Regions from separate parts of the Anaerotruncus massiliensis (ex Togo et al. 2026) genome, predicted to be linked through region 2. Evidence: predicted binding sites of a transcription regulator. Region 2 holds the regulator's gene; the other holds the start of a gene.
What was found. Region 2 encodes HrcA, which represses chaperone genes, less so after heat shock. Its sites were predicted from a motif close to TGTTAGCACTCNNNNNNNNNGAGTGCTAACA; they were not measured.
Positions count from the first base shown of each region.

Region 1: a site for HrcA is predicted at 9,582-9,612, ahead of clpB (ATP-dependent chaperone ClpB). Genes of this name have one in related genera too.

Region 1 covers NZ_JAPJQF010000007.1:17,727-32,317, reverse strand. The annotation lists gene groL (chaperonin GroEL) at 1-1,197, shown strand, start outside; gene RCI06_RS04070 (hypothetical protein) at 1,194-1,514, opposite strand; gene aroF (3-deoxy-7-phosphoheptulonate synthase) at 1,592-2,605, shown strand; gene pheA (prephenate dehydratase) at 2,818-3,933, shown strand; gene RCI06_RS04055 (YjjG family noncanonical pyrimidine nucleotidase) at 3,995-4,675, opposite strand; gene RCI06_RS04050 (sodium:alanine symporter family protein) at 4,641-6,056, opposite strand; gene fba (class II fructose-1,6-bisphosphate aldolase) at 6,254-7,117, shown strand; gene RCI06_RS04040 (hypothetical protein) at 7,291-8,259, shown strand; gene RCI06_RS04035 (hypothetical protein) at 8,319-9,386, opposite strand; gene clpB (ATP-dependent chaperone ClpB) at 9,654-12,260, shown strand; gene RCI06_RS04025 (helix-turn-helix domain-containing protein) at 12,390-12,620, opposite strand; gene RCI06_RS04020 (helix-turn-helix domain-containing protein) at 12,631-12,870, opposite strand; gene RCI06_RS04015 (hypothetical protein) at 12,997-13,266, shown strand; gene RCI06_RS04010 (GNAT family N-acetyltransferase) at 13,307-13,795, shown strand; gene RCI06_RS04005 (ABC transporter ATP-binding protein) at 13,932-14,591, opposite strand, start outside.
Region 2 covers NZ_JAPJQF010000052.1:164-14,754, reverse strand. The annotation lists gene RCI06_RS12120 (hypothetical protein) at 16-720, opposite strand; gene RCI06_RS12115 (DUF5058 family protein) at 725-1,432, opposite strand; gene RCI06_RS12110 (amidohydrolase family protein) at 1,837-3,021, shown strand; gene RCI06_RS12105 (zinc dependent phospholipase C family protein) at 3,102-3,671, opposite strand; gene RCI06_RS12100 (glycosyltransferase 87 family protein) at 3,725-5,053, opposite strand; gene RCI06_RS12095 (hypothetical protein) at 5,164-5,715, opposite strand; gene RCI06_RS12090 (M15 family metallopeptidase) at 5,705-6,448, opposite strand; gene RCI06_RS12085 (16S rRNA (uracil(1498)-N(3))-methyltransferase) at 6,916-7,641, opposite strand; gene prmA (50S ribosomal protein L11 methyltransferase) at 7,646-8,566, opposite strand; gene dnaJ (molecular chaperone DnaJ) at 8,651-9,811, opposite strand; gene dnaK (molecular chaperone DnaK) at 9,917-11,764, opposite strand; gene grpE (nucleotide exchange factor GrpE) at 11,860-12,393, opposite strand; gene hrcA (heat-inducible transcriptional repressor HrcA) at 12,422-13,450, opposite strand; gene RCI06_RS12055 (HPr family phosphocarrier protein) at 13,734-13,955, shown strand.

The DNA of each region.
Region 1 (14,591 bases), on a different contig from region 2:
CGCGTCGCGTCCGTCTCGTCCGGCGACGAGTTCATCGGCGAGCTGATCTCCGAAGCGATGGAAAAGGTTTCCGCCGACGGCGTCATCACGATCGAGGAGTCCAAGACCGCCGAGACCTACACCGACGTGGTCGAGGGCATGCAGTTCGACCGCGGATATATCACCCCCTACATGGTCACCGACACCGAGAAGATGGAAGCCGTCCTCGACGACGCCTACATCCTCATCACCGACAAGAAAATCTCCTCCATCCAGGAGATCCTGCCTCTGCTCGAGCAGGTGGTCCAGGGCGGCAAGAAGCTGCTCATCATCGCTGAGGACGTCGAGGGCGAGGCGCTCTCCACCCTCATCGTCAACCGCCTGCGCGGCACCTTCACCTGCGTCGCGGTCAAGGCCCCCGGCTTTGGCGACCGCCGCAAGGAGATGCTCCAGGATATCGCCATCCTGACCGGCGGCCAGGTCATCAGCGAAGAGGTCGGCCTCGAGCTGAAGGAGACCCAGCTGAACCAGCTCGGCCGCGCGCGCCAGGTCAAGATCCAGAAGGAGAACACGATCATCGTCGACGGTATGGGCGACAAGAAGGCCATCAAGGACCGCATCGCGCAGATCCGCGCCCAGATCGAGACGACCACCAGCGATTACGACAAGGAGAAGCTCCAGGAGCGCCTGGCGAAGCTCTCCGGCGGCGTCGCGGTCATCCGCGTCGGCGCTGCCACCGAGATCGAGATGAAGGAAAAGAAGCTGCGCATCGAGGACGCCCTGTCCGCGACCAAGGCGGCTGTTGAGGAAGGCATCGTCGCCGGCGGCGGCGTGGCGCTGCTTAACACCATCCCGGCGGTCGAAAAGCTCATCCCGGGCCTCGACGGCGACGAGAAGACCGGCGCCCGCATCGTCCGCCGCGCGCTGGAGGAGCCCATCCGCCAGATCGCCGAGAACGCCGGCATGGAGGGCTCGGTCATCATCGACAAGCTCCGCCGCACCCGCAAGGTCGGCTACGGCTTCGACTTCGCCAAGGAGACCTACGGCGACATGATCGAGCTGGGCATCGTCGACCCGACCAAGGTCACCCGCAGCGCGATCCAGAACGCCGCTTCCGTGGCGGCGATGGTCCTCACCACCGAGAGCCTCGTCTCGGACGAGAAGGAAGAGAACCCGGTCCCCGCGGCTCCCGCGGGCGGCATGGGCGGCATGTATTAATCCCGCGAAACCCCGCACCCCAAAGGCCCCGGCGCACCGCGCCGGGGCCTTTTTTGTGTGCCTGTGGGACGGGCCGCTGTGAAAAATTTCAAAAAATGCCTTGACAGATTGTGCAATTCGATTATAATGAAAACAACCAAACCAGACACGCGGAGGAAGCCATGAACAAGCTCACCCTCAAACAGAATCGATTTTTCGGCTTTTTTAGCTGGGGCTTTTACTTTAGCACCGGCTTTTTTGGCTATGGAAAAAGATTGTGTTTGATGAGCAGATAGTTCCGCGCGGCTGATCGCAGGGAATATATCCAGAGGACTCATTGACGCAATGGGTCCTCTTTTTGTATGCGCGGATGACGGACCCTTGCGTAAAATCAAATTTATTGGAGGCAACCGCAATGATCGTCATTATGAGACCCCGAACCCCGCAGCAGGAGATCGACAAGCTCACCGACGCGCTCACCAGCCGGGGCGTGGAGGTCAACCCGGTCATCGGCAAGGACCTGATCATCCTCGGCCTTGTGGGCGACACGAGCAAGATCGACCCGACCTGGATCGAGGCAAACCGCAACGTCGAGCGCGTCATGCACGTCGCCGAGCCGTTCAAAAAGGCCAACCGCATGTTCCATCCCGACCCGACCGTCGTGAAGGCGGGAGGCCGCGAGATCGGCGGCAAAAAGATCACGATGATGGCGGGGCCCTGCTCGGTCGAGAGCGAGGAGCAGATCTGCGGCATCGCGGAGCAGGTTAAGGAGATGGGCGCGGATTTCCTGCGCGGCGGCGCGTTCAAGCCCCGCACCTCCCCCTATGCGTTCCAGGGGCTCAAGTACGACGGCCTGAGGCTGCTCAAGGAGGCCCGCGCCAAGACGGGACTTCCGATCGTGACCGAGATCATGTCCCCCTACGACATCGAGCTCTTCGCGGAGGAGGTGGACGTCATCCAGGTGGGCGCGCGCAACATGCAGAATTTTGAGCTGCTCAAGGAGCTCGGACACACCCACAAGCCCATCCTCCTCAAGCGCGGCCTTTCCGCCACGATCGAGGAATGGCTGATGAGCGCCGAATACATCATGGCGGGCGGCAACGAAAACATCATCCTCTGCGAGCGGGGCATCCGCACCTTCGAGACCTACACCCGCAACACCCTCGACCTCTCGGCGATCCCGGCGGTCAAAAAGCTCAGCCACCTGCCCGTCGTCGTCGACCCCAGCCACGCGAGCGGCAAGTGGTGGATGGTCGATCCGCTCGCTAAGGCGGCCGTCGCCGTCGGCACCGACGGGCTGATCATCGAGGTGCACAACGACCCCGCCAACGCCCTCTGCGACGGCCAGCAGTCGATCCGTCCGAGCGTCTACGGAGAGCTCGTCAAGGAGCTGCGCGCCATCGCCCACGCCGTCGGCAGGGAGCTGTAGGGATGCGGGGGAACGGACGGTTGTAAAAAGCGGCCTTTTGAAAAAGGCCCGGCGAAAACTTGGGTTCAGGCGGGCCGCCGCCCCAGCCCAACCCGCCGCCCGTGCGGCAAGGCCCCATTCGCACGCCGCGAGCGTCAGGCGGTTCGCCGCGGCATATCTAATCAAAAGTTCTTTGGCAGGCTTTCTTTCAAGAAAGCCGCAGGGAGGTACTTATGGAGGATTTGGCAGGCTACCGGAGGGAGATCGACGAGATCGATTCCCAGCTGATCCCGCTCTTTGAGCGGCGGATGGACGTGGTGCGCGAGGTCGCGCGGTTTAAAAAGGTGCGGAACATGCAGGTCCTGCAGCGGGACCGGGAGCGCGTGGTGCTCGATAAGGCGGTCGCGCGGCTGCGGGACCCGGGCTATGCGGCCGAGGCGGAACGGTTTATGAACGCGGTGATGGCGATCAGCCGGGCGGCCCAGCGGCGGGACATCGGCGGCGCGCTGCCGCGTGAGGCGGCCCCGCTGACCGGGAAGGTAGGGTACTACGGCGCGCCGGGCTCCTTCTCCGAGCAGGCGCTCGCCGACTACTTCGGCGAGGACCGGGAGCGGACCGCCTGCGCCGAGTTCGAGGACGTCTTCACCGCGCTGCGGGACGGGGAGATCGACTACGGCGTGCTGCCGATCGAGAACTCCTCCACCGGCGCGATCACGCGGGTATACGACCTGCTGGGAAGCTACGGTTTCTTCATCGTCGGGGAGCGCCGCCTGCGCATCCATCAGAACCTCGTGGGCGTGGCGGGCGCGACGCTCGACACGGTGCGCGCCGTCTATTCCCACGAGCAGGGCCTCGAGCAGAGCAGCCGCTTTCTTGCGGAGCACCCCGGCTGGGAACAGGCCGTGTTTCACAGCACCGCTGAAAGTGCCCGCCTGGTGGCCGACGGGGGCGACCCTGCCAAGGCGGCGATCGCGAGCGAACGCGCGGCCGCCCTCTACGGGCTTGAAATCATCGCCCCGGCGATCGAGAACAGCCGCCACAACGCGACCCGCTTCATCGTCATCGGGCGCGCGCTCGCGCCCGCCGGGGCGGACAAGGTGAGCCTCGCCTTCTCGCTCGACAACGAATCGGGCACCCTCTACAACACCCTCCGGCACTTTGCCGACCGGCGGATCAACCTTGTGAAGATCGAGTCCCGCCCCATCCCCGAGGAGCTGTGGAGCTACCGCTTCTACCTCGATTTCGAGGGGGACGTCGACAGCGACGACGTGCGCGGCGTGCTCGCGGAGATCTCCGCCGGGGCCAAGGACTTCCGGCTGCTCGGCGCCTACCGGAGCGACCGGGACTGAACAGAATGAAAAACAGGCGGACGCAGTCGCGTCCGCCTGTTTTTTTGCGTTTTGCAGCGCGCTACGCCAGCGCGATGGGGATGAAATCGGGGAGGGCGGAGACGCGGTAGTCGCAGCCGACCGTGTCGACGGCGTCCTCCGGCGCGAGCCAGCAGGTGGCGACGCCGGCGTTTCTGCCGCCCGCCATGTCGGAAGTGAGCGAGTCGCCCAGCAGGATGACGCGGGAGGGGTCGGGGTTCCCGGCTGCCGCGAGCACCGCGTCGAAATATTCCTTGCGCGGCTTTTGGAAGCCGATCTCCTCCGAGATGAACATGTCCGAGATGAGCGGGCGCAGGGGGGACTTTTCGAGCCGCCGCTTCTGGGTCGCGACAAGGCCGTTGGTGGCGATGTAGAGGGGGCGCTTTCCGGAAAGTGCCCGGCAGAGTTCGAGCGCGCCCTCGCGCAGATAGGCCCCCTCGCCGAGCGCGGCGGTGTAGGCGGCGTTGAAGGCGGCGGGGTCGAAGGACGCGCCGAGCGCGGCGGCGAGCCGCTCGAACCGCCCGACCCGCAGGGCCTCCTGCGTGGTGCCGCCCTGCTCGTAGAGCCTCCAGAGCGCGTCGTTGATCGCGTGGTAGCGGGCGTGGACTTCTTCGTTGAAGGGGACGCCGAAGGCGGCGCAGGTGCCCGCGAGGGCCTCGCGGGCGGCCCGCCGGTAGTCGAAGAGGGTCTCATCCGCGTCGAGCAGAATGACGTCGTATTTCATGGGAGGGTCCTCCTTTTTTGATACGTCCGAGGTAGTCGCGGGTGGCGGCGAACACCTCCGGGGAGAGCAGCAGCACCGCGATCAGGTTGGGCAGGGCCATGAGGCCGTTGAAGGTGTCGGAGACGCTCCAGACGAACTGGAGGCTGCCCACGCAGCCGACGACGGTCATGCCGATGAAGCAGAGGCGGTAGTAGACGCGGGCGCGTGCGCCGAAGAGGTAGTCGACGGCGCGTTCGCCGTAGTAGGACCAGCCGAGGATGGTGGCGAAGGCGAAGCAGCAGACGGCCAGCGTGATGAACACCCCGCCGAACCGGCCGAAACCGCTGGAAAAGGCGGCGATGGCGAGCTCCGCGCCGTCCCCGCCGAGCAGGTGCGCGCCCGAGGTGAGGATGGCCAGCGCGGTGATCGTGCACATGACGATCGTGTCGAAAAAGACCTCGAAGATCCCCCACATCCCCTGGCGGACGGGTTCCTTCACGTTGGAGGCGGAATTGACGATGACCGAGCTGCCGAGCCCGGCCTCGTTGGTGAAGACCCCGCGCGCCACGCCGTAGCGGACGGCGTCCGAGAGGATGAATCCCACCGCGCCGCCCCCCGCGGCCCGCAGGGTGAACGCGTCGGATAGGATGGCGGAGAAGGCGGCGGGGATGCCGCGCCAGTTGAGGCAGATGATGAGAACGCCGCCGAGGGTGTAGGTGACCGCCATGAAGGGCACGAGGCGCTCCGTGACCGAGGCGAGCCGCTTGATGCCGCCGAGGATGACCACCCCGGCGAGGGTGGCGACGGCGATGCCGACGGCGAGCGGGGAGAGGCCGAAGGAGGAGGCGAGCGCCCCCGAAATGGAGTTGGCCTGGGTCATGTTGCCGATGCCGAAGGAGGCGGCCGCGCAGAAGACGGCGAAGAGGACCGCGAGCCAGCGGCAGCCGAGCCCCCGCTCGATGTAGACCATCGGCCCGCCGACCCATTTGCCCTGGGCGTCGCGGTAGCGGTAGCGGTTGCCGAGGACGTTTTCGGCGTATTTGGTCATCATGCCGACGAGCGCGGAGATCCACATCCAGAAGATGGCCCCCGGCCCGCCCGCCGTGATCGCGGTGGCCACGCCGACGATGTTGCCGGTGCCGATGGTGCCCGCCAGCGCGGTGGCGAGCGCCTGGAACTGGGAGATCGCGCCGGGATCGCGCCGGTCGCGCACATCGGGGCTGCGGAAGATGGCGAAAAGGGTGCCGCGCAGCCACAGCCCGAACCGCCGAAATTGGAAAAAACCGGTGCCGACCGTGAAATAGAGGCCCGCGAGCAGCAGGAAGCCGATCATGACGGGCCCCCACACGAAGCCGCCGACCAGTTGGTTGAGCTTTGCGATCCCTTCCGCGAGTTTTTCCATGCCATCCTCCCAGCGTGTTCCCGGGGAGTCCCGGAAACATCATAGCATTTTGCGCGCGGGCGCGTCAACGGCGCGTCCGGGCAAAAAAATTTGATTTTTTGCAAATAATCCCATATAATAGAACCATTGCACAATCGCGCCCGCGTCCGGCGGGCGCGGGACGTACCATTCCAACATATGATCGAGGAGGACGAAACATGTTAGTATCGGCGAAGGACATGCTTACCAGGGCCCATGAGGGACATTACGCGGTCGGGCAGTTCAACATCAATAACCTTGAGTGGACCAAGATGGCCCTGCTCGCGGCGCAGGAATGCAATTCCCCCATCATTCTCGGCGTCTCCGAGGGCGCGGGCAAATATATGTGCGGCTTCGAGACGGTCGCGGCGATGACCAAAGCGATGGTCGAAAGCCTCGGCATCACCGTGCCGGTGGCGCTGCACCTCGACCACGGCAGCTATGAGGGCGCCAAAAAGGCGATCGCGGCGGGCTTCTCGTCGGTCATGTTCGACGGCTCCCACTATCCGATCGAGGAGAACATCGAAAAGAGCAAGGAGATCATCGCGCTGGCCGCTTCCAAGGGCATTTCGGTCGAGTGCGAGGTCGGCGCGATCGGCGGCGAGGAGGACGGCGTCGTGGGCGGCGGCGAGGTCGCGGACCCCGCCGAGTGCAAGCGCATCGCCGACCTCGGCGTGACGATGCTGGCGGCGGGCATCGGCAACATCCACGGCCAGTATCCTGAAAACTGGAAGGGCCTCAACTTCGAGGTGCTCAGCGAAATCCAGAAGCTGAACCCGTCGATGCCGCTCGTCCTTCACGGCGGCACGGGCATCCCGGCCGACATGATCAAAAAGGCGATCTCGCTGGGCGTCAGCAAGATCAACGTCAACACCGAGTGCCAGCTCTCCTTCGCCGCCGCGACCCGCGGGTATATCGAAGAGGGCAAGGACCGGCAGGGCAAGGGCTTCGACCCCCGCAAGCTGCTCGCGCCCGGCTGCGACGCGATCAAGGCGACCGTCAAGGAGAAGATGGAGCTCTTCGGCTCGGTCGGCAAGGCGTAAAGCATAAAGAAAAAACATCCGCCGGCTAAACCGGCGGATGTTTTAGTTCTCACGCCTCCCCGGGACCCATACGTTTACGCCATTATTTTGTGCAGTCTTGCGCTATCTTTTCCCGCGTGAATCTGATATATTGACAGTAAAGACACAACGCCGATCAGTTGGGAGGGGTTCTGATGTTCAAAAAGTTTTTCTCCGTTTTGCTGGCGCTCTTCCTGCTTCTGCCCGGGCAGGCCGTGTCGGCGCAGGAAGCCGATTCCCTCTTTAACCGCGCACTGCGGAAGGAGCCCTATTCTGTGCTCGACGGCCGGCTGACCATCCGGATGCCGGCCGGAACCGAGGACGCGGCGATGCAGCCCGATATCATGGGACCCATGTCCTCCTCTGCGCGCGAGACCCGGCTGATGTCGGAAAATATCGGCGGCGCGGAGTTGGTTGTGTATGCGCAGGAGATGTTCTGCTATTCCACCGGCGATTTTGTAAAGGATCTGGAAATCATCTTTTCATCCAACTGGGAGGACGCGGAGTTCGGTTATGAGCTGGCCTGCTCGGAGCCCGGTTTTTCGGCGGCAAAGCTCAAAATCCCCGCGACAGACCCACAGGGTGAAGCGATCCTCGTCAGTGCCGTGGTGGTGCGGACCGCCGACAACGGACTCATTATGCTCTCTTTTCTGGTCACGCCCGAGGCCTACCGCTTCCCCGATCAATGCCGTGCGCTCTGCGACCGGGTGATTGCCACGCTGAAGCCGGGGGAACGGATGCTGAACACCGATGCCCGCAGGGAGACGCTGGATGCCGCGGGATACCAGATCAGCCTCGACAAGGATTATGTGGTGATCGAGCAGTTCGGCGTAGATTTTTTGGTCTACTACATCGATAAAGTGACCCCGCTGGGCACATCGGCCCCGTCGATGGGCATCTATCTGGGCTTCCACCCTTCGACGGACGGGAAGCCCTACGGTACGCAGAGCAAGGGCGCCATCCTCGGAAAGTCGGTCGTCTGGTCCGCCTCCGGCAATCGCGTGGAGACGCTCACGACGCTGAAGGGCGGCAACATGATGCACATCTTTATCACTGCCGACGATCAGGCCGACCGCGCCGCCCTCAAGAAGATGGCGCAGTCCCTCCAGGTAAAAACGAAGTGATATGCACGGTGGTAAAAAGGCCCGGATTTCGCATGAAATCCGGGCCTTGCTTATTGCTTTCAGAGAGCCCCGGCGGTAATGATATAGTTGCCGAGCGTCCGGACCTTTGCCGAGAACGCCCCGCGCCCGTCGGAATCGGTGGTGTACTTGAAGCGGCTGGTCACGTCCTTGAGGTCGCCGGCTTCGGTCGCCTCATAGATGTGGATCTGCCTGTGGGGGACCGTCTCCTCGCCGTCGAAGGTAAGGTAGGGGTTCACAAGGGTGAGCGTGCCGCCCTTTGCGTCGGGGTTGCTGCGGAAGAAGCGGGTATACATCTCCCCAAGGGGGGCCGTGTGGTTGCGGCCGGTGTCGGCGCGGCGGGTCGAAAGCTTGGGCGCGTAGAGGATGTCCGAGCCGGAGAGCTCGGCGACGATGATGTCCTCGTCCTCCCAGGTGTAGTCGCTGTCTCCCTCCTGGGTCGGGGTGAGGACGATGTCCTCCGCGCCGATCGGGTGCTCGACGTCCTTGAAATAGAAGAGGTCGCCGTACCAGTCGGGGCTGGTTTTCAGGTAGGAGGAGGGGAAGAGGGTGTCCTCGGTGATGCGCAGCGTGTAGTCGATGACGATCTTCGCGCCGCTTTTGACCGTCAGCTCGGAGGCCGTGCCGGTGTTCGCGCCGAGCGGGGAAACGGGCAGGGCGGTGTCCTTGACGGCGGTATAGGTCACCGCGAAGCCGATGCCGGTGTTGTCGTACATCCCGTCCTTCGAGAGGGTCACGACAAAGCAGGCGCCCGCCCCGACGATCGGCTCGTCCGACTGGCGGATCGACCGCGCGTTCATCGCGTTGGCGGTCGTCTTGACCGAGCAGCGGAAGGCGGAGGAGTCGTAGAAGGCGGAGGAATCGGTGACCCGCCACAGCTTGCCCGAGTCGTCGTAGACCCGCTCGTCCGCGGCGACGGTCAGCGTGTTTCCGTAGACCGAATTGCCGTTCGCGAGGTAGCGGTGGGGGTCATATTCATAGACCTTGGCGACGGCGGTCGTCTTGGAGTCGCCCGCGAGGGAGGGGGCTTTTTCCGCGGCGAGCGCGGGGGCCGCGAGGGAGAGCGCGCAGGCCAGCGCGAGCGCGCAGGCGAGAACGGAACGCTTCATATGAAATCCCTTCTTACAGATGAAAATTTTGGTGTAATCCTATGATATCCCCAAATCCGGCCCCCGTCAACCGCCGGGGGGCAAAGTTCAGAAACCGTTCAAATTCGCCGGGAAATGGGAAAAAACCAGGCACAATTCACAGGAAAAATGTTTACAATTTGTACTTGATTTCCCCTGCGGTTTGGGGTACTATAGAGTTAGCACTCGAGATAATAGAGTGCTAAAACGCCGTATCAAACAGCTTTCACATAAAGGAGGAGGGTGTCTATGAACGCTCAGAAATTCACCCAGAAGTCGCTCGAGGCGCTGCAAAGCGCGCAGGACCTCGCGACCGAATACCAGAACATGCAGATCGAACAGCAGCATCTGCTCTACGCGCTGATCGCGCAGGAGGACGGCCTCATCGGCCAGATGCTCAAAAAGATGGAGATCGACCCTGCCGCGCTGCTCTCCGACGTGCGCGCCGAGGTCGAGCGGTTGCCGCGCGTCTCCGGGCCCGGCCGCGAGCAGGGCAAAATCTACGTCTCGCAGGAGGTCGACCGCGCGCTGGTCCAGGCGGAAAAGCTCGCCGACCGGATGAAGGACGAATACGTCTCGGTCGAGCACGTCATGCTCGCGCTGCTCGAAAACCCGAACGGCGCGCTGGGGCAGCTCCTTTCACGCTTCCGCCTGACGAAGGACGGCTTCCTCTCGGCGCTGGTGAGCGTGCGCGGCAACACCCGCGTCACCTCCGACACCCCGGAGGACACCTATGACGCGCTGAAAAAGTACGGCACCGACCTCGTCGAGCAGGCGCGCAGCCAGAAGCTCGACCCGGTCATCGGCCGCGACAACGAAATCCGCAACGTCATCCGCATCCTCTCGCGCAAGACCAAGAACAACCCCGTCCTCATCGGCGAGCCGGGCGTCGGCAAGACGGCCATCGCCGAGGGGCTCGCGCTGCGCATCGTGCGCGGGGACGTGCCCGAAAACCTCAAGGACCGCACGATCTTTTCGCTCGACATGGGCGCGCTGATCGCGGGCGCGAAATTCCGCGGCGAATTTGAGGAGCGCCTCAAGGCGGTATTGCAGGAGATCAAGAAGAGCGAGGGCAGGATCATCCTCTTCATCGACGAGCTGCACACCATCGTGGGCGCGGGCAAGACGGAGGGCTCGATGGACGCGGGCAACCTCTTAAAGCCGATGCTCGCGCGCGGCGAACTGCACTGCATCGGCGCGACCACCCTCAACGAGTACCGCCAGTACATCGAAAAGGACGCCGCGCTCGAACGCCGGTTCCAGCCGGTGCTGGTGAACGAGCCGACCGTCGAGGACACGATCTCGATCCTGCGCGGGCTCAAGGAGCGCTATGAGGTGTTTCACGGCGTCAAAATCCAGGACCAGGCGCTCATCGCGGCGGCGGTCCTCTCCAACCGATACATCACCGACCGCTTCCTGCCCGACAAGGCGATCGACCTTGTGGACGAGGCGTGCGCGATGATCCGCACCGAGATGGACTCGATGCCGTCCGAGCTCGACGACCTCTCCCGCAAGATCATGCAGCATGAGATCGAGGAGGCGGCGCTCAAAAAGGAGACCGACCAGATTTCCAGGGAGCATTTGCAGGAGATCCAGCGGGAACTCGCGGAAATGCGCGAGCGGTTCAAGGCGATGAAGGCCCGCTGGGAGAACGAAAAGAATGCGATCACCAAGGTGCAGAGGCTGCGCGAGGAGCTCGAGCAGGTGAACGCGGACATCGAGAAGGCCGAACGGGAATACGACCTCAACCGCGCCGCCGAGCTCAAATACGGCAAGCTCCCCGCCCTCCAGAAGGAACTGGAGGAGGAGGAAAAGCTCGCGGGCGCGGCGGAGAAGGACTCCACCCTCCTGCGCGACCGCGTCACCGAGGAGGAAATCGCGCGGATCGTCGGCCGCTGGACGGGTATCCCTGTGGCGCGGCTGATGGAGGGGGAGCGGCAGAAGCTGCTCCATATGGAGAGCATCCTGCATGAGCGGGTCATCGGCCAGGACGAGGCGGTCACCACCGTCAGCGAGGCGATTTTACGCTCCCGCGCGGGCATCCAGGACCAGGGCCGCCCGATCGGCTCCTTCCTCTTCCTCGGCCCGACGGGCGTCGGCAAGACCGAGCTCGCCAAGGCGCTCGCGCAGGCGCTCTTCGACGATGAGCGCAACATCGTGCGCATCGATATGAGCGAATACATGGAGAAATTCTCGGTCAGCCGCCTGATCGGCGCGCCTCCGGGATACGTCGGCTACGAGGAGGGCGGCCAGCTCACCGAGGCGGTGCGCCGCAAGCCCTACTCGGTCGTCCTCTTCGACGAGATCGAAAAGGCCCATCCCGACGTCTTCAACATCCTGCTCCAGGTGCTCGACGACGGCCGCATCACCGACAGCCAGGGCCGCACCGTGGACTTTAAAAATACGATCATCATCCTGACCTCCAACCTCGGCTCACCCTACATCCTCGAGGGGATCGACGAAGACGGCCGGATCACCGAGGAGGCCCGCAAGGCGGTGGACGGGCTGCTCAAGCAGCAGTTCCGCCCCGAGTTCCTCAACCGCCTCGACGAGATCGTCTTCTATAAGCCGCTGCAAAAATCCGAGATCGCGCAGATTGTCGACCTGCTCATGGCCGACCTGCAAAAGCGCCTCGCCGACAAGCAGCTCACCCTGGCCCTCTCGCCCGAGGCGAAGGAGTATATCGTCGACCAGGGCTACGACCCCGTCTACGGGGCGCGCCCCCTCAAGCGGTTCCTCCAGCACAAGCTCGAAACGCTCCTCGCCCGCATGATCATTGCTGAGGACCTTGCCCCCGGCACCCGGCTCGAGGCAGTTCTCGAAGACGGGGAGTTGGTTATCAGAAGGGCCGCCTAAAAAGAGAAAACCCGCCGCAAGGCGGGTTTTTCTTTTTCGGGGGGGGCTTTTGAAAAAGCCCCCCGGGCCCCGAAAACTTTTATCAGGCCGGCCGCGCGCCTCTTAGCGGGCGCGACCCGAGAGGCGGGGCTACCGCGCCCGTTCGGGGTTCTCCGTCAGGCCCAGCAGGTAGTCGGTGGACACCCCGAAGTAGTCGGAGAGCAGCACCAGTCGTTCCAATGAGGTGGTGGTTTTGCCGTTTTCAATGTCGCTGATCTGCGTCCGCGTAACGCCCAGCAACTTTGCCAGCTCATCCTGCGCGGCGGATCGTCCGGAGCGCAAAAGCCTGACACGTTCGCCAAAAACTTTTTTGTCCAGCATGAGTCCTCCTTCAATCGTCGAGGTAGTGGCGGGTTGGGTCGTTTGCCAATCCCAATAAATAATCTGCCGAGACGTTAAAAAACTCGGAAAGGCGCACGAGCTTTTCCAGCGTGGTGGAGCGGGCCCCGCTTTCGAGGGTGCTGATTGCCTTGTGCGAGAGGCCGACGGCGTCCCCCAGCTGTTTCTGGCTTATTCCGCGGGCACAGCGCAGCGCATAAATCCGGGCTCCCATTTCTATCGGCTGAAACATAAAAATTTCCCCTTGACATTTACCTTATAGTAGAATATAATTAGAGCGGAAAATCTACTTAGAGGTAAATGATTGTAGTATAATCGATAATTATCATAATTATACCATATCAGGAGGGGTTGCGCCATGCTGTCGGAAGAATTTGAGGAATATCTGGGCGCGATGTACGAGCGGGCGCACCAGCGATTCCGGGAGAGCGGGGAGAGCCGCCTTTTGCGCGGGCGGCTGGACGACTGCGAGGCGGCCTGCCTGCAAAACGTCCATCCCAACGACCATTTTTTCGTCCATGACCTGCTGGCGGCTCTTGCCGACGCGGAAAGCGCGGAGGCGGAATACCTCTACCGGCAGGGCTACGCGGACTGCGTGGAATCCTTAAAACAGTTGCATGTCCTCTGAAAAAGGTGTATAATTCCCCCGTCTGAAAGGGGTTTTGACAATGCAAGTGACCGTGAGGAAGTTCACCGACGCCGATCTCCCGGCGATGACCGCCATCTGGAACGGGATCGTCGAGGAGGGGAACAGCTTTCCGCAGGACAGGCCCTTTACGGAGGAGGAGGCGCGGGAGTTTTTCGCGGCGCAGTCCTTCACCGGGGTCGCCGAAGCGGACGGGAAGGTGCTGGGGCTCTACATCCTGCATCCCAACAACGCGGGGCGCTGCGGGCATATCGCAAACGCGTCCTACGGCGTTTCGTCCGGGACGCGGGGCCTCGGCGTGGGGGAAAAGCTGGTGCGCCATTCGCTGGAGATGTGCCCGGCGTGCGGATTCGTGGGACTCCAGTTCAACGCCGTCGTCTGTACCAACACGGCGGCGATCAAGCTCTATGAACGCCTCGGGTTCGAGCACATCGGCACGACGAAAAACGGCTACCGCTTCAAGGACGGCAGCTACGCGGACCTCTTCCTCTTCAATAAGCCGCTCATCTAAAACGAAAAGCCCCCTCCGGCCGTAAGGCCGGAGGGGGCATCTTGCGTCACGGGCGGCGTGCTGCCGGGAGGCGGAGCGCCCCGCCTGAAACAAACATTTTTGGGGGTTCTAAGGGGGGATTTTTCAAAATCCCCCCTTAGTCGAGCTCCGCCACGCCGGTATAGAGCTGGTAGTAGCGGCCGTGCAGGGCGAGCAGGTCGTCATGGCTGCCGCGCTCGATGATCTCGCCCTGTTCGAGCACCATGATGGCGTTCGAGTTGCGGACGGTCGAGAGGCGGTGGGCGATGACGAAGGTGGTGCGGCCCTCCATGAGCCGGTCGAGGCCGTGCTCGATGTGGCGCTCGGTGCGGGTGTCGACCGAGCTGGTCGCCTCGTCGAGGATGAGGATGGGCGCGTCGGCGCAGGCGGCGCGCGCAATGTTGAGCAGCTGGCGCTGGCCCTGGCTGAGGTTTGCGCCGTCCCCCTCGATCACCGTGTCGTAGCCGTGGGGCAGGCGCATGATGAAGGAGTGCGCCGACGCGAGCCGCGCGGCCTGTTCGACCTCCTCGTCGGTGGCGTCGGGGCGTCCGTAGCGGATGTTGTCCCGCACGGTCCCGGTGAAGAGGTGGGTGTCCTGAAGCACCATCGCGAGCGACCGGCGCAGACTGTCCTTCTTGATCTGGCGGATGTCGATGCCGTCGATCGTGATGCGGCCCTCCGCGATGTCGTAGAAGCGGGTGAGCAGGTTGGTGACGGTTGTCTTGCCCGCGCCGGTGGAGCCGACGAAGGCGATCTTCTGGCCGGGCTTCGCGTAGAG
Region 2 (14,591 bases):
ATACGCGCGGGAGGTTCAGATCTTTTTCTTCTTCCTGTAGATCAGGATGCCGACGGCGACCACCAGCACGACGTTCAGCAGCATCTGCAGCGGCAGCGGGATGAACATCGATCCCACCGTCAGGATGAGCAGCGCGGAGATGACGCCGAAGGCGCCCAGGTCGGGGCGCTTGAGCATGAAGTTGGTGAACATGATCGCGAAGATCGAGGCGGGCACGTATTTGAATGCGTCCTTGACCGACGCGGGCAGCGCGCCGAGCAGCAGGGTCCCGCCGATCGCGCCGAGGGTGACGAAGATCAGGTTGGTGACGATCGAGCCCGCAATGCCGATCGTCGCCATGAGCTCGCCCTCCTTGGTGCCCGGCTTCACGCCGGTGACCTCCTGCGCGACCATCGCGCAGGGCAGGCGCATGTTGCTGATGTTGCCGCTCAAAAAGGCCATGTAGCTGCCCGCCGCGCCGAGCACGCCGTAGTAGGAGATCGGCTCGACCACCATCCAGGCGAACCCGGAGGAGACGACGAGCGTAAAGATGATCGCGATCTCGGCGGGGGTGGGCACGACGCCGTACACCAGCCAGAGGGTGAACGCGGGCACGAACGCCAGCACGAACCCGATGATCAGCGTGATGCTCCCGATGCGGATGGAGGGCTTTCCGAACTCCCTTGTGAACTGTTCGTCCGACATGCCCTTGAAATTCGATTCAGTCACTGCACTTTTCATCTCCTCAACCTCCAATCAGCCAGGCGCAGACCGGCGCGCAGACGATGCCCACGATCATGGCGATGCCCATGTGGTACTCCCGCAGCCAGGGCAGCTTTTTCACCGTCCTGGAGAGCCCCACCATGCAGAGCGACGCGCTCACGCAGGCGACAATCATCGGCAGCCCGGTCAGGCAGTTTTCCATCGTCATGTAGGACATGATGCCCAGCATGCTGGCCGTGCTGATCAGGGTCATGAGGTTTTTGTCGTATTTTTCGACCTTGACCTGCACCTTGTTCATCTGCGGGATAAAGACCAGCACGACGATCCAGGCCACCGAGAAGAGGCTCATCCCCCACAGGGCGGCGGCGTAGGCGCGGATGCCGAAGTCGGCGGCGCCCAGCGCGCTGCCCACGGCCTGCGCGCCGAGGCCGGCGTTGATCATTTCGCCCGCGGCGGCGCCCATGACGGAAAGCCGCATCCACGAAACGGGCGACCCGACGGCGGACATGAGTCCCACCATCATGATGAAGACCGCGACGGACGGCCCGATGGCCGAGATCATCCCGGCGCGGAAGGCCTTGACGCAGTCGCTCTTGGAGATTCCCATCTTGACGGCGGTGGCGAACGCCCGGCGGGTATACAGAACCGCCTGGCAGAGCACCAGCAGCACCAGCGGGAAGCAGGATAGCCACATGATCGGGCTGTTTGCTATCGACAGATAATCGCTCATTTTTACCGCTCCTCAATTCTTTTGATCCGAAAAACACCTCTGGCGGCCGCTTTTTCTGTGGCCGGCCGCCGGTTCCACCGCCCCCTTACTGATTGCCGAACAACAAAATCAAACCGTCCCCCGTTATCGGTACAGACTATAGTTTGTTTTTGCTTTAACGTATTAAATCATAGCGAATTTAAAGCGATTTGTCAAGAGCCCGCCGCGTTTTTCCGGAAAATTCATTCCCCGCCTTGACTTTTGCGCCCGGGGTTCCTATAATGGACATCAACAGCCCCCAGGGGCAGCCGAACAACAAAGCCGGACAGGAATTCTCCGCATGGGCCGAGCGGCCGATGCGTATTCCGTTTGGGCTTTTTTTGTTTTCCCGCCGGTGCACAACGCAAACAGAAAGAAGGATTCTCATGCTGGTACTGAAAAACTGCCGCCTGATCCCGGCGCTTACCGAAGGATACGACCTGCCCGCCGCCGACCTCGTCCTCGACGGGGAGCTCATCGCGGACATCCGCCCGGCGGGCGGGAGCTACGAGGACGCGCCCGTCCTCGACATGGCGGGCAAAACCGTTCTGCCCGGCCTCTTCGACCTGCACACCCACCTGCACTCCCTCTCGGGCAACCTGATGGAGAACCAGCTCAAGGATTTCGGCACCTCCTGCTTCGACACCTGCGAATACGCCAATACCTATCTGAAGCTCGGCTACACCACCGTGCGCGACATGGGCAGCAACAGCCGCTGCGCCATCGCCGTGCGCAACGCGGTGCAGAAGGGCCAGATCACCGGCCCGCGCATCTACAGCGCGGGGCTGATGATCTCCCCCAAGGACGCGGGCAACGACGCCTTCAGCCTCATGTACAACGAGGCGGACGGGCGCGAGGCGGTCATCGGCGCGGTGCGCGAGGAGATCGCGCACGGGTGCGACTTCGTCAAATACATGGTGTCGGGCGCCTTCCTCAACGAGGGCAGCGTGCCGGGCAACCTGATCACGACGGAGGAGGAGCTGCGCACGGTGGTCGACACCGCGGCGGCCCGCGACAAATACGTGGCCGTCCACTGCCACGGCACCGAGGGCATCAAAATGAGCATCCGCGTGGGCGTGCACACGATTGAGCACGCCACCCTCATCGACGAGGAGGGCGTCGACATGCTCGTCGGCTCGAAGGACACCTTCCTCGTCCCGACGATCGGCATCTTCCAGTTCCTCATCGACCTGAGCAAGGCCGACTCGAACGACTGGCGTGCCCTCAAGGCCAAGACCTACCTCCCCCTGCTCCAGCAGAGCCTGCGGACCGCCTACAAGGCGGGGCTCAAGTTCGGCTGGGGCACCGACCTGGACATGGGCTCCTACGTGGAGAACCCCGCGCAGGAATTTCTGGTCCGCCGCGACCTGATCGGCATCTCCAACATCGACCTGCTGCGCCAGGCCACGATCAACAGCGCGGAGATCGCCGGCGCGGCTGACATGACCGGCTCGGTCAAGATCGGCAAATACGCCGACCTCGTGGTGATCGACGGCAACCCGGACGAGGACATCTCCGTCATGGGCAAGCCCCGCGCGCACGTCTTCAAGGGCGGCGTCCACGTCGGCTGAGGAGTTCCCCGGGAACGGCAAAAAAGGGCCCCGGTGCTTACGCACCGGGGCCCTTTCATCACGTTATTTCCGCGCCGGGCTCACGCCGCGGCAATCGCCGGCGTTTTCGCGCCGAGCATCCCCATCAGCAGGTCCACACAGGCGGTCAGCGAAAAGACAAAATCCACGCCGTAGGAGGGGGCGAGCTGGGAGTACTGCTCGTGCAGCTCGTTGATCTGCTCGTAGAGCGCGGTGCTGTGGTCGATTTCCGCCGCGTTGGAGATGAGGTCGACCGCGTGCAGCATGCTGCGGCGTCGGTAGCCGTAGAACTGCATGAGGACTTCATATTTGAAGTGGCCGGCCTTGCTGCCGTCGAACGATTCGGAATGGGCGTAGCAGAAGAAGTCGGACATGAAGTGGCAGAGGATGCCCAGCTGCTTGCTGTATTCCTCCACCGACATGTTGTCGCCTTCCTTTGACAGGTGTTCCGCGCGCGCCATCACAAGGTCGTAAATGTCCTTTTTAAAATGCGAGAGCTTGAGCAGGCTCGGCGCAATATCGGGCAGGACGTTCCACCTCACAAAGCTCCCCTTGTCGAGCTCCACGCCGAGATTTTCAGTGAAGTAGGTATAGAGGTACCTGCCCATCGTGATGTGCGAAAATAGGTTCATTGGAAACACCGCTTTCTGATTATTGGGCCCGGGGGCCCTTTATCTGCAAGGCGTCAAGGCGCGCCGCGCTGCGGGTTTGGTCCTGGCGGCGACCCGCGCCACCGTTCGGGCAGCATCGCCCGGAAGGAGCGCGCGAAGCCGTAATGGCCGCGCCGGTAACAGACGCGCAGCGCAACCCAGGCCGTCGCGAAGTAGAGCAGCAGGTTCACATGGGAGAGCGCGACGACGACCGTGTCGTAGTGGGCGATCCACCCGGCCTGCTTGTCGGCCGCGAAAATCTGCTGCAATACCAGGAACTGGTTGAGGAACACCATGACCGCCAGCGCCCCGAACGAGGCGAACATCCCGCGGCTGCGGTGCCGCGCCGCCGCGATGAGCGCCATCACGAGCACGGGGATCTGGTAACGCTCGTGCATACGGGTCGTGAACATGAAGACGGTCTGCATGAAGAGGAACCCCATCAGCCAGACGCTCTTTTCGGTGGCCGTGAACCACACGGCCACAAGCAGCGCCAGAGCCGCGGCCAAAAGCAGGGTCGAAAGGTGGTCCGCCTGGATCAGACCGAGGATTTTCGTGCTGAAATGCTTGTAATTGAGCCCCGCCGACGAATAGAAGTTGAAGGCGTTGAGGCTGGCCCCCTGGTACTGGCCGAAGCCGCCGAAGTAGATCTCCAGCGGCAGCGCCCAGCCCGAACGCGCCATGAAGGGCAGGAAGACCGCGAGCACCGTGCCCGCTCCCGCCGCCACGGTCTGGAAAATCCGTCTGGGCGGATAGGAGGTGAGCAGCGCGACCGCGTAGACGGGCGCGAAGTAAAGGGACTGGAACTTCATCAGGCAGGCCAGCGCCATGACGGCGCCCGACCAGACGGGCCTTCCCTCCTCGAGCAGCAGGAAGGCGAGCACCACCAAAAAGATCATGATGCTGTCCGTCTGCCCCCAGTAGGAGGAGTTGAGGATCCCGGCGGGATTGACTGCCCAGATCGCGGCGCCGGCCAGCCCCACGAGCTGCCCCTCCCGCCGCAGCACGCGGTAGAGGAGCGGGATGCACGCGAGGTCGAACAGCACCTGCCACCCCTTGAGGGCGAGCATCATATAGGGGTCGAAGGCGCGCACCGCGCCGATCCCGAGCAGCTTCCCCGTCAGGAAGAGGGGGAAGAGAAAAAGGGGCGGATAGTCAAGGTTCCCTATATTGTTATAAGCGCCGAAGAAGTCGTTTGCCACTCCGGTCGACCAGTCCACATAGAAGCTCAGGTCGAAATAGTGCACGGTGATATAGGCGACCATCAGCCGCACCAGCGCGGCGAACGCCACCAGCACGGTCAAAAACCAGCGAATCTGCCCGGGTGAGGGACAAAAGGAAGCGCCCAGTCTTTTTTCATCCATCAGTTTACTTCCATTGCAATCAAAATTTTATCATATCGCGCCAAAACTGTCTGTTGAAGGTGTGAAAATTTTGTAAACTTTCCACATTTCCGTCGTTTTGTATAAATTTTCTACGAAAAATAGCCGTCAATTAGGAAGTTTTGCTCATCCCCTGCGGACAGTTCCTTGCGTTCCACCCGCGAAAAATATCCGTTTTCCCGCAACAGCTGTGCGAACGTCCCGGCGGATTTCCCGTCCGGGGCCGTGCAGGAGATGGTCAGCACCCGTCCGCCCGCGTCGCAGTCGAAATCCAAAATCGTCGCGCCCGCGTCCTCCGCCGCGTCTAGCAGCGCGGAAAACTGGGAGAGGTGCCGGCGCGGGGAGACCTCCATGTTGGTCACGACCCCCGCCATCGAATTGATATACTTCATGAGCAGCTCGGATTTCACCGGATCGCTCAGAATCTGCGAAAGCCGCCCCTCCTCGCCGGGCGTTGCGATCGCCGCGACGAGGCTGCTGCGCATGAGCTCCCCGCGCATATCCGCCGCGCGGGAGGCGAGCAGCATCCCCGCGGCCACGACGGCGGCCAGCGCCGCGAAAGCCACCGCCGCGGCCGCGGCGCGGCTCCGCCCGCCGTCCAGCATGCGGGACAGCCTGTGCGCGACCTTCTCCTTACTCAGCATACGTCTCCCCCGCCACTCCGAGATATTCCTCCAGCGAGACGCCGCGTTCAGTGATCTCCCGCGCCGCGCGCTTTCCAACATACCGGAAATGCCACGGCTCGTAGGTGATCCCGGTGATCTCCGTCTTGTCCTCCGGGTAACGCAGGATGAACCCGTACTCGGGCGCGTGCGCCGCGAGCCATTTGGCGGCCTGCGTTTCGGCAAAGCCGTGGTTGAGCATCTGGTAACCGGGGGTCACGATGTCGGCCGCCAGCCCCGTCTCATGCTCGCTCGTGCCGGGAGGGGCGATCCACTGGGAGGTCACCTCGACCGCCTCCTCCTCGCTCAGGCCCAGCGAGATATACTCCTGCACCTTGTTGTTGAAATTCTGCCGCTGGCGCTCGGTCCCCCGGTAGGCGGAGACGACCATCAGGTCGACCCCCTGCGCGGCCGCGTCGTAGAGCATCCACAGCATCGAGCCCGCCGCATCCGCATCCATCTGGTAAGCTCCGCTCACCGGATAGAGTTCGGGCGTGTAGTCGTCCGGGACGGGGTTTTCCGCGTTCACAAGCAGCAGGTTCTCCAATTCGCCCGCCTCTTCGCGGGGGAGCATCGTGGGTTCCGGCATGGCGCCCTCCTCTTCCGGAGCGGATGAAACGCTCTCTTCCGGCGCGGGAGCGCGCGCGGTGCAGCCGCTCAAAATCAGCAGCGCCGCCAGTAAAAGCGCCGTCCCGGCTTTCCATAATCGTTTCATTCTATGCCTCCCATGCCTGTTCGTATGTTCCGGCGCCGTCCCGCGGCGGGCACCCGTTCCCCGCCCGAACTCAACGTTTGGACGGGGCGCAGGAAGAATTGTTCTAGATATCTCCGCCCGCGTCTTTCGCACACCTCACGGAGCGCGCCTGTGGCGGTTGTCCGCGCCGCGCCTGAGCCCAACATTTTGAAGGGGTCCGGGGGAACCTTTTTCAAAGGTTGCAGGCCCGTGCCCCGGCTGCGTCTCACGGGGCGCGCCTGCGGCGGTTGTCCGCGCCGCGCCTGAATCCAACGTTTTGAAGGGGTCCAGGGGGAAACTTTTCCAAAAGTTGCAGGCCCGTTCCCCGGCTACGTCTCACGGGGGGCGCCTGCGGCGGTTGTCCGCGCCGCGCCTGAGCCCAACGTTTTGAAGGGGTCCAGGGGAAACTTTTTCAAAAGTTTCCCCTGGTAGTATCTGCCGCGTCCGTCTCAAATATCCCCCGCCTCATAAAGGATGGCGGTGATGGCGGAAAGGGGCGCGGTCTCGCAGCGCAGGATGCGGCTGCCGAGCGAAAGGGTGAGCAGGCCGTTCCCGGCGGCGAAAGCCGCCTCGGAGGGCTCGAAGCCGCCCTCGCTTCCGACCATAATCGAAACCTCCCCGCCGAGCCGGCGGGAGAGCGCGCTTTTCAGGCTTTCGTCGGCATTCTCATAAAAAAAGATGCCCAGCGGCGATTCCTTCATACGCGCGACCGCCTCCTCGAAGCCGACAAGCGGTTCGACGGGCGGCACCCGGCCGCGGCCGCACTGCTTGGCGGCCTCGAGCGCGATGCGGTTGAGGCGTTCGAGCTTCTTTTTCATCGATTTTTCGTCGGGGCGGGAGACGCACCGGCGGGTCAGCACGGGCACGATCCGCCCGACGCCGAGCTCGACCGCCTTCTGCACGATCATTTCGAGCTTATCCCCCTTGGGCAGCGCCTGATAGAGGGTGATCTCCACCCCCGGCTCCCCGGCGGAGGGGGCGACCGCCTCCACCCGCAGGTCCACCCGCCCGGGATCGACCGTCTCGACGACGCACTGGTAGTCGTGCCCGGCGCTGTCGCAGACGGTGAGCGGCTCGCCGGGCTTCATACGCAGGGAGAGCGCGATGTGGCGCGCGTCCTCGCCGGTGATGACAGCGGACCGCCCATCCACCTCGCCGGTAAAAAACCGGGGCATCCCGCTACCCCCTCACGGCGGCCAGCGCGACCCAGCCGCCCGATTCGCGCCGGTCGGCGAGGCGGTAGCCCGCCCCCTCGAGGGCGGACACGACGTCCGCCTCCCGCGTGTCGATGATACCCGACGCGATGAACACGCCGCCCGGCTCGAGGAACCGCCCGAGGTCGGGGATGAGGCGCAGGATGATGTCCGCGACGATGTTCGCGGTCACGACCGCGAACCGCCCGTCCACCCTGTCCGCGAGGTCGCCTGCCAAAAAGGCCGCCCGGTCCCCGACGCCGTTGGCGGCGGCGTTTTCCTTCGCGACCCGCACGGCCACCTCGTCGATGTCCACGCCGACGGCCGAATCCGCGCCGAGCAGCAGCGCCGCCACGGCGAGGATGCCGCTGCCGGTGCCGACGTCAAGCAGCTTCACGCCGGGCGCCGCGTATTTTTCGAGCAGCTGCATGCACAACCGCGTCGTATCGTGGGTGCCGGTGCCGAACGCCATGCCGGGGTCCATCGTGAGCACGACCTCGCCGGGCGCCGGCGCGTAGTCCTCCCACGAGGGGCAGACGACCAGCCGCTCCCCCACCCTGGTGGGGAAGTAATATTTCTTCCAGGCAGTGGCCCAGTCCTCCTCGTCTACCTTGTCCGTCTCGACCGAGAAGGGCACCCCCTCCGCCTCCAGCCGCTCCCGCAGGTAGGAGACCGCCTCGAGCGGGCTCTCGCCGGGGGAGATGTAGAGGTGGATGACCGCGTGGGTACGGTCGCGCTCCAGAAGCTCCTGCTCGATCAGGTCGACGTGCGCGATCTGCGGGGCGAGCTCCTCGATGTCGCTGTAGTCCTCGATATAGATGCCGTAGGGCACCACCATGTTGGCGACCGCCTCGGCGGTTTCGATGCGCTCGACGGGCACCTTCAGTTTCACTTCGCTGTACTGCATGCCGCTCCTCCTTGTCCTAGTACGCTAATATTTAATTATACAACAAAACCGCCCCCATAGAAAGGGCGGTTTTGTAAACAATTCTTATTTCATCGCATCCTTGAGCTTGTCAAAAAAGCTCTTCCGCTTTTCATAGTTGCGGTCGCTCGACAGGTCCTCGAACTTTTTGAGTGCGTCCTTCTGCTTGGCGTTCAGGTTGCGCGGGACCTCGATGTTGACCTTGACGTACTGGTCGCCGCGCCCGCGCCCGTTCACGTAGGGGATGCCCTTGTTGCGCAGGCGGAAGACGGTGCCCGACTGGGTGCCCTCGGGAACGTTGTACTTGACCTTGCCGTCGATGGTGGGCACGACGATTTCGTCCCCGAGCACCGCCTGGGTGAAGGTGATCGGGATGTCGCACCACACGTCGAAGCCGTCGCGCTCGAAGAGGGTGTCCGGGCGCAGCGTGACCATGATGTTCACGTCGCCGGACGGCCCGCCGTTGAGCCCCTCGTCGCCCTGCCCGCGCAGCACGAAGGTCTGCCCGTCGTCGATGCCGGCGGGGACGGAGACCTCCAGCGTGCGGGTGTGGCGCACGCGGCCCATGCCGCGGCAGTCGCCGCACGGCTCCTTGACGATCTTGCCCTTGCCCGAGCACTTGGTGCAGGTGCGGGTGGTCTGGATGACGCCGATGGGGGTGCGCTGCTGGACCTTCACCTGACCGGTGCCGCCGCACTCGGGGCAGGTCTCGGGGGAGGTGCCCTTTTTGGCGCCGGAGCCGCCGCAGGTCTCGCATTTTTCAAGCCGCTGGACCGTGATCTGCTGCTTGCAGCCCTTGGCCGCCTCCATGAAGGAGAGGCCGACCGTCACGTTAATGTCGTTGCCGCGGATCGGGGCGTTGGGGTTGCGCGGCCGGGAGGAGCCGCCGCCGAATCCGCCAAATCCGCCGCCGAAGAAGCTCTCGAAGATGTCCCCGACGTCGAAGCCGCCGAAGCCCCCTCCGAAGCCGCCCGCCCCGGCGCCCGCGCCGTAGCTCGGGTCGACGCCCGCGTGGCCGAACTGGTCGTACCGCTGGCGCTTGGTGGAGTCGCTGAGCACCTCGTAGGCCTCGTTGACCTCCTTGAATTTGGCCTCGGCGGTCTTGTCCCCCGGGTTCATATCGGGATGGTACTGTTTGGCGAGCTTGCGGTACGCCTTTTTGAGGTCGTCCGCGGAGGCGTCCTTCGAGACGCCCAGTACGTCATAATAATCCCGTTTATCAGCCAATTGCCCTCACCTCTGCTTTCCGCTCCCATGTCACCGGAACGGCTGTTTCACGCGGCAAGGCGAGAGGCCCCGCCCCCCGCCTTGCCGCAGACTTTTTCCATTGTATTATTTTTTGTCGTCCTCGTCAACCTCGCGGTAGTCGGCGTCGACATAGTCCCCGCCGCCGGCGGAGGCGCCGCCGTCATCCTGCTGCGCGCCCGCCTCGGGGCCGGCGCTCTGCTGCGCCTGCTGGTACATCTTGGAGGACATCTCGTAGAAATCCTTCTGCAAGTCCTCCTGCTTCTGCTTGATGTCGTCGACGTTCGTGCCCTTGAGCGCCTCTTTGAGGGCGTCGATCTTCTGCTGGACGCGGCTCTTCTCGTCGGCGGACACCTTGTCGCCCAGGTCGGTCAGCGCCTTTTCGGACTGGTAGACCATCTGGTCGGCGGCGTTGCGCACGTCGATCTCCTCGCGGCGCTTCTTGTCCTCCTCGGCGAACTGCTCCGCCTCTTTGACCGCCTTGTCGATGTCGTCCTTGGACATGTTGGTCGACGCGGTGATCGTGACGTTCTGCTCCTTGCCGGTGCCGAGGTCCTTCGCGGTGACGTGGACGATGCCGTTCGCGTCGATGTCGAAGGTGACCTCGATCTGCGGCACGCCGCGCGGCGCGGCCGGGATGCCGTCGAGCCGGAACATGCCCAGCGTCTTGTTGTCGCGGGCCATCTCGCGCTCGCCCTGGAGCACATGGACCTCGACCGAGGTCTGGCCGTCGGCGGCGGTGGAGAAGATCTGGCTCTTCTTGGTCGGGATGGTGGTGTTGCGCTCGATGATCTTGGTGCAGACCCCGCCGAGCGTCTCAATGCCGAGGGAGAGCGGGGTGACGTCGAGGAGCAGGAGCCCCTTCACGTCGCCGCCGAGCACGCCGCCCTGGATGGCCGCGCCGACCGCGACGCACTCGTCCGGGTTGATGCCCTTGAAGGGATCCTTGCCGCAGAACGCCTTGACCGCGTCCTGCACGGCGGGGATGCGGGTGGAACCGCCGACGAGCAGCACCTTGTCGAGGTCGGAGACCTTGAGGCCCGAGTCGGCCATCGCCTTGCGCACCGGCTCCATCGTCTTTTCGACGAGGTCGGCGGTCATCTCGTTGAACTTCGCGCGGGTCAGCGTGACGTCGAGGTGCTTCGGCCCGGTCGCGTCGGCGGTGATGAAGGGCAGGTTGATGTTCGCCTGCGTCATGCCGGAAAGCTCGATCTTCGCCTTCTCGGCGGCCTCTTTCAGGCGCTGCATGGCCATCTTGTCGCCGCGCAGGTCGATGCCGGAGTCCTTCTTGAACTCGTCCGCCAGGTAGTTGATGATCCGCTCGTCGAAGTCGTCGCCGCCCAGGCGGGTGTTGCCGTTGGTGGCGAGGACCTCCTGGACGCCGTCGCCCATCTCGATGATCGAGACGTCGAAGGTGCCGCCGCCGAGATCGTAGACCATGACCTTCTGGTCCTGCTCCTTATCGATGCCGTAGGCCAGCGCGGCCGCCGTCGGCTCGTTGATGATCCGCTTGACGTCGAGGCCGGCGATGCGTCCGGCGTCCTTGGTGGCCTGGCGCTGCGCGTCGGAGAAGTAGGCGGGCACGGTGATGACCGCCTCGGTGACCTTTTCGCCGAGGTAGGCTTCCGCGTCGTCGCGCAGCTTCTGCAGGACCATCGCGGAAATCTCCTGCGGGGTGTAGTTCTTGCTGTCGATCGTGACCTTGTAGCTGGAACCCATATGCCGCTTGATCGAGGAGATCGTGCGGTCGGGGTTGGTGATCGCCTGGCGCTTGGCCACCTGACCCACCATGCGCTCGCCCGTCTTGGAGAACGCGACGACCGACGGGGTCGTGCGCGCGCCTTCCGCGTTGGCGATGACGACGGGTTCGCCGCCCTCCATGACCGCCACGCAGCTATTTGTCGTACCTAAGTCGATACCGATGATTTTTCCCATGATAAAAGCCCTCCAGATCTATTAAACTTAATTTTTACGAAAGGGATATCGTTTCGCGGCTCTCCCGCGGAATCGTCTGAACCTGATTTGCGCCGTCAGTTGGCGACCTTGACCATCGCGTGCCGGATGATCCGGTCCCCGAGCTTGTAACCCTTCTGGAACACCTCGACGATGACGCCCGCCTCGGCGTCCTCGTCCTCCACGTGCATGACCGCGTTGTGGAAGTCGGGGCTGAAGACGTCGCCCGCCGCGCCGAACTCCTCGACGCCGAGCTTGGCGAAAACGTCCTTAAAGTTTTGCAGAATCATCTCGACGCCCTTTTTGAATTCGGCGTCGGTGCAGGGCGCCGCGAGCGCCCGCTCGATCGTGTCCACGACCGGCAAAAACTGCGCGACCGCGGCGGCGGTGGCCTGCGGGTAGATCGCTTCCTTCTCCCGGACGCTCCGCTTGCGGAAGTTGTCGTATTCCGCCATCGTGCGAAGCAGCTTGTCGTTCAGGGAATCGACCTGCTCCCTGAGGAGTTCGGCCTCGCTCTTTTCGGAAGCGGTCTGTTCCGCCTCCTGCGCGGAGGCCTCCTCCCGCTCCTGCGGCTCCGCCTGCGGGGCCGTGTCCTTCGTCTCTTCTGCCAAATCTGCTCACAACCTATCTCTGTTATTGTTATTCCTGCTCAAACGTCTCCGCAAGGAGCTTTCCCAGCGTTTTGGAGAAATACTCGATGTGCGGGATGATCTTCGCGTAATCCATGCGCACCGGCCCGATCACGCCGATCGCGCCCGAATTCTGCTCGCCGATCTTGTAGCGCGTGACGACCACCGAGGTGTCCGCCAGCTCGCTCTGGGGGTTCTCCTTGCCGATCGTGATAAAGACCGCGTCGCTTTTGGAGGCGAGCACCCCGAGGAGCTGTTCACGGTTGTTCATCGTCAGCAGCAGGTCGCGGGCGATGTCGGAGAACTCCTTGTAGCCCAGCAGGTTGACGCTGCCGGAGGTGTAAAACTGCCCCTCGTTGATCTCGCGGCAGAGCTCGTACACGGTGGCGAGCACCGGGACGAAGAGGGTGGAGTAGTCGCCGAGGGTCACGGCGATCGAGTTGATGTACCACTGGGAGATGTCCGAAACCGATTTGCCGACCAGGCGGCCGTTACAGAACTGGTTGAGGAATTCGACGATCTCGGTGGTCAGCCCGAAGTCGACGCGGCAGACCTTGTTTTTGATGACACCGTTGGTCGCGATGACCAGCACGACGACGGTCCGCGCGCCCGCAGGGACGATCTCGACCCGCTTGACCTGCACCGTCTTGGGGGTGATGGTGGTCGAGACGGTCGCGCACTTGGTGTAGTCGGCGAGGGCCTCGGCCGCGTCCTCCAGGAGCCTGTCGGGATCGGGGTCGCGCACGTTGAAAAGCGCGTCGATCTCGCGCTGCTCCTCCTCCGAGAGGGGCTGGCAGTGCATGAGCTGGTCGACGTAGATGCGGTAGCCCAGATGGGAGGGCACCCGCCCCGCCGAGGTGTGGGGCTGTTCGAGCAGCCCCATGTCGAAGAGCGCCGCCATATCGTTGCGGATGGTGGCGGAGGACACCTGGAAGTCAAGCTTCCGGGCGACCGTCTTGGATCCGACGGGCTCCCCCGTCTCGATATAGGTTTCGACGATGGCCGTCAGGACCTTCAGTTTTCGAATGTCGAGCTTCACCGTTCCCACCTCACATTCCCGTTCCCGGCGAAGGGCTCTTTAGCACTCATTATTTACGAGTGCCAACAACTATAATGTACCACACTTTTCTGCAAAGTCAAGGGAATTCACGAAATGTTTACAGAATTTCTAGCACTCTATATATGAGAATGCTAATTATGTAAATTATGTACAAACTTTAAAAAATTCATTGTACATATTGACATTGCTTCCATTTTGTAGTTTAATAGGGACAGAGAGAGAATCAACCATTTCACAACCGACAACATAAGGAGGTTTTATCATGATCATCAAAGACGTTATGCTTCACTCCGCGGAGGACCTCCGCCAGTTCATGTATCTTGCCATGCAGTCGTCCGAGGACATCGGCGTGCACACCACCGACGGCAAGATCGCGGACGCGAAATCGATCCTCGGCCTGATGGCGCTCGACTACAACAAGCCCGTCAAGGTCGTCACCGAGGACAGCCACTTCATCAAGCAGATCGAAAAGTGGGCGGTCTAAGGTATCCCCGCCTCACGGACGAGGGCCGGCGGCCCTCCCCGCGTACCCCCGCCCGATCAATGCATCCCGCAATAAAGCGGCCGCCTTTGGCGGCCGCTATTTGTTTGCCGCCGAGTGGCGGAGCTTGTCGGTAGTCGACCGACAGCGACCCCTTAGGTTTACCGCTCATCGAGCGGCGCAGTTTGTCGGTGGTCGCTCGGCGAGCGGCGGAGCTACCGGGTCCCGCCCCGGCGGGCGGCCCTATTTCTTGGCCGCCCAAGAAATAGGGGAAAGAAACCGCAGGGGGCTTGGGCGGCCTGCCCGGGCTGCGCCCGGAGCGCGCTACGCGCGACGGCCGCTCGCGGGCGCTCCGCCCCGCGGCCCCGGCTTGAGTCCGCTTCGCGGACCCGGCCCTGCGGGCCGGATTCTCTATCAGGATGGCCTGCGGCCAAATCCCTGCGACCCCAGCGCCGCCTCCGGTTGGCCTTCGGCCAAAGTCGGCGGCGCCAGGTTCACGGATGAGCGGACGGGTGTACAGCATCCCGCCCGCCGCCGCGCCGCGGGCGCAATGCCTCTGCCGGCGAGTCTCCGGAACCGTACCGGAAGAGCTTCCGGGGAGGCACGGCCGCTTTTGCGTGGCGCGCAGCGCCCACGGGG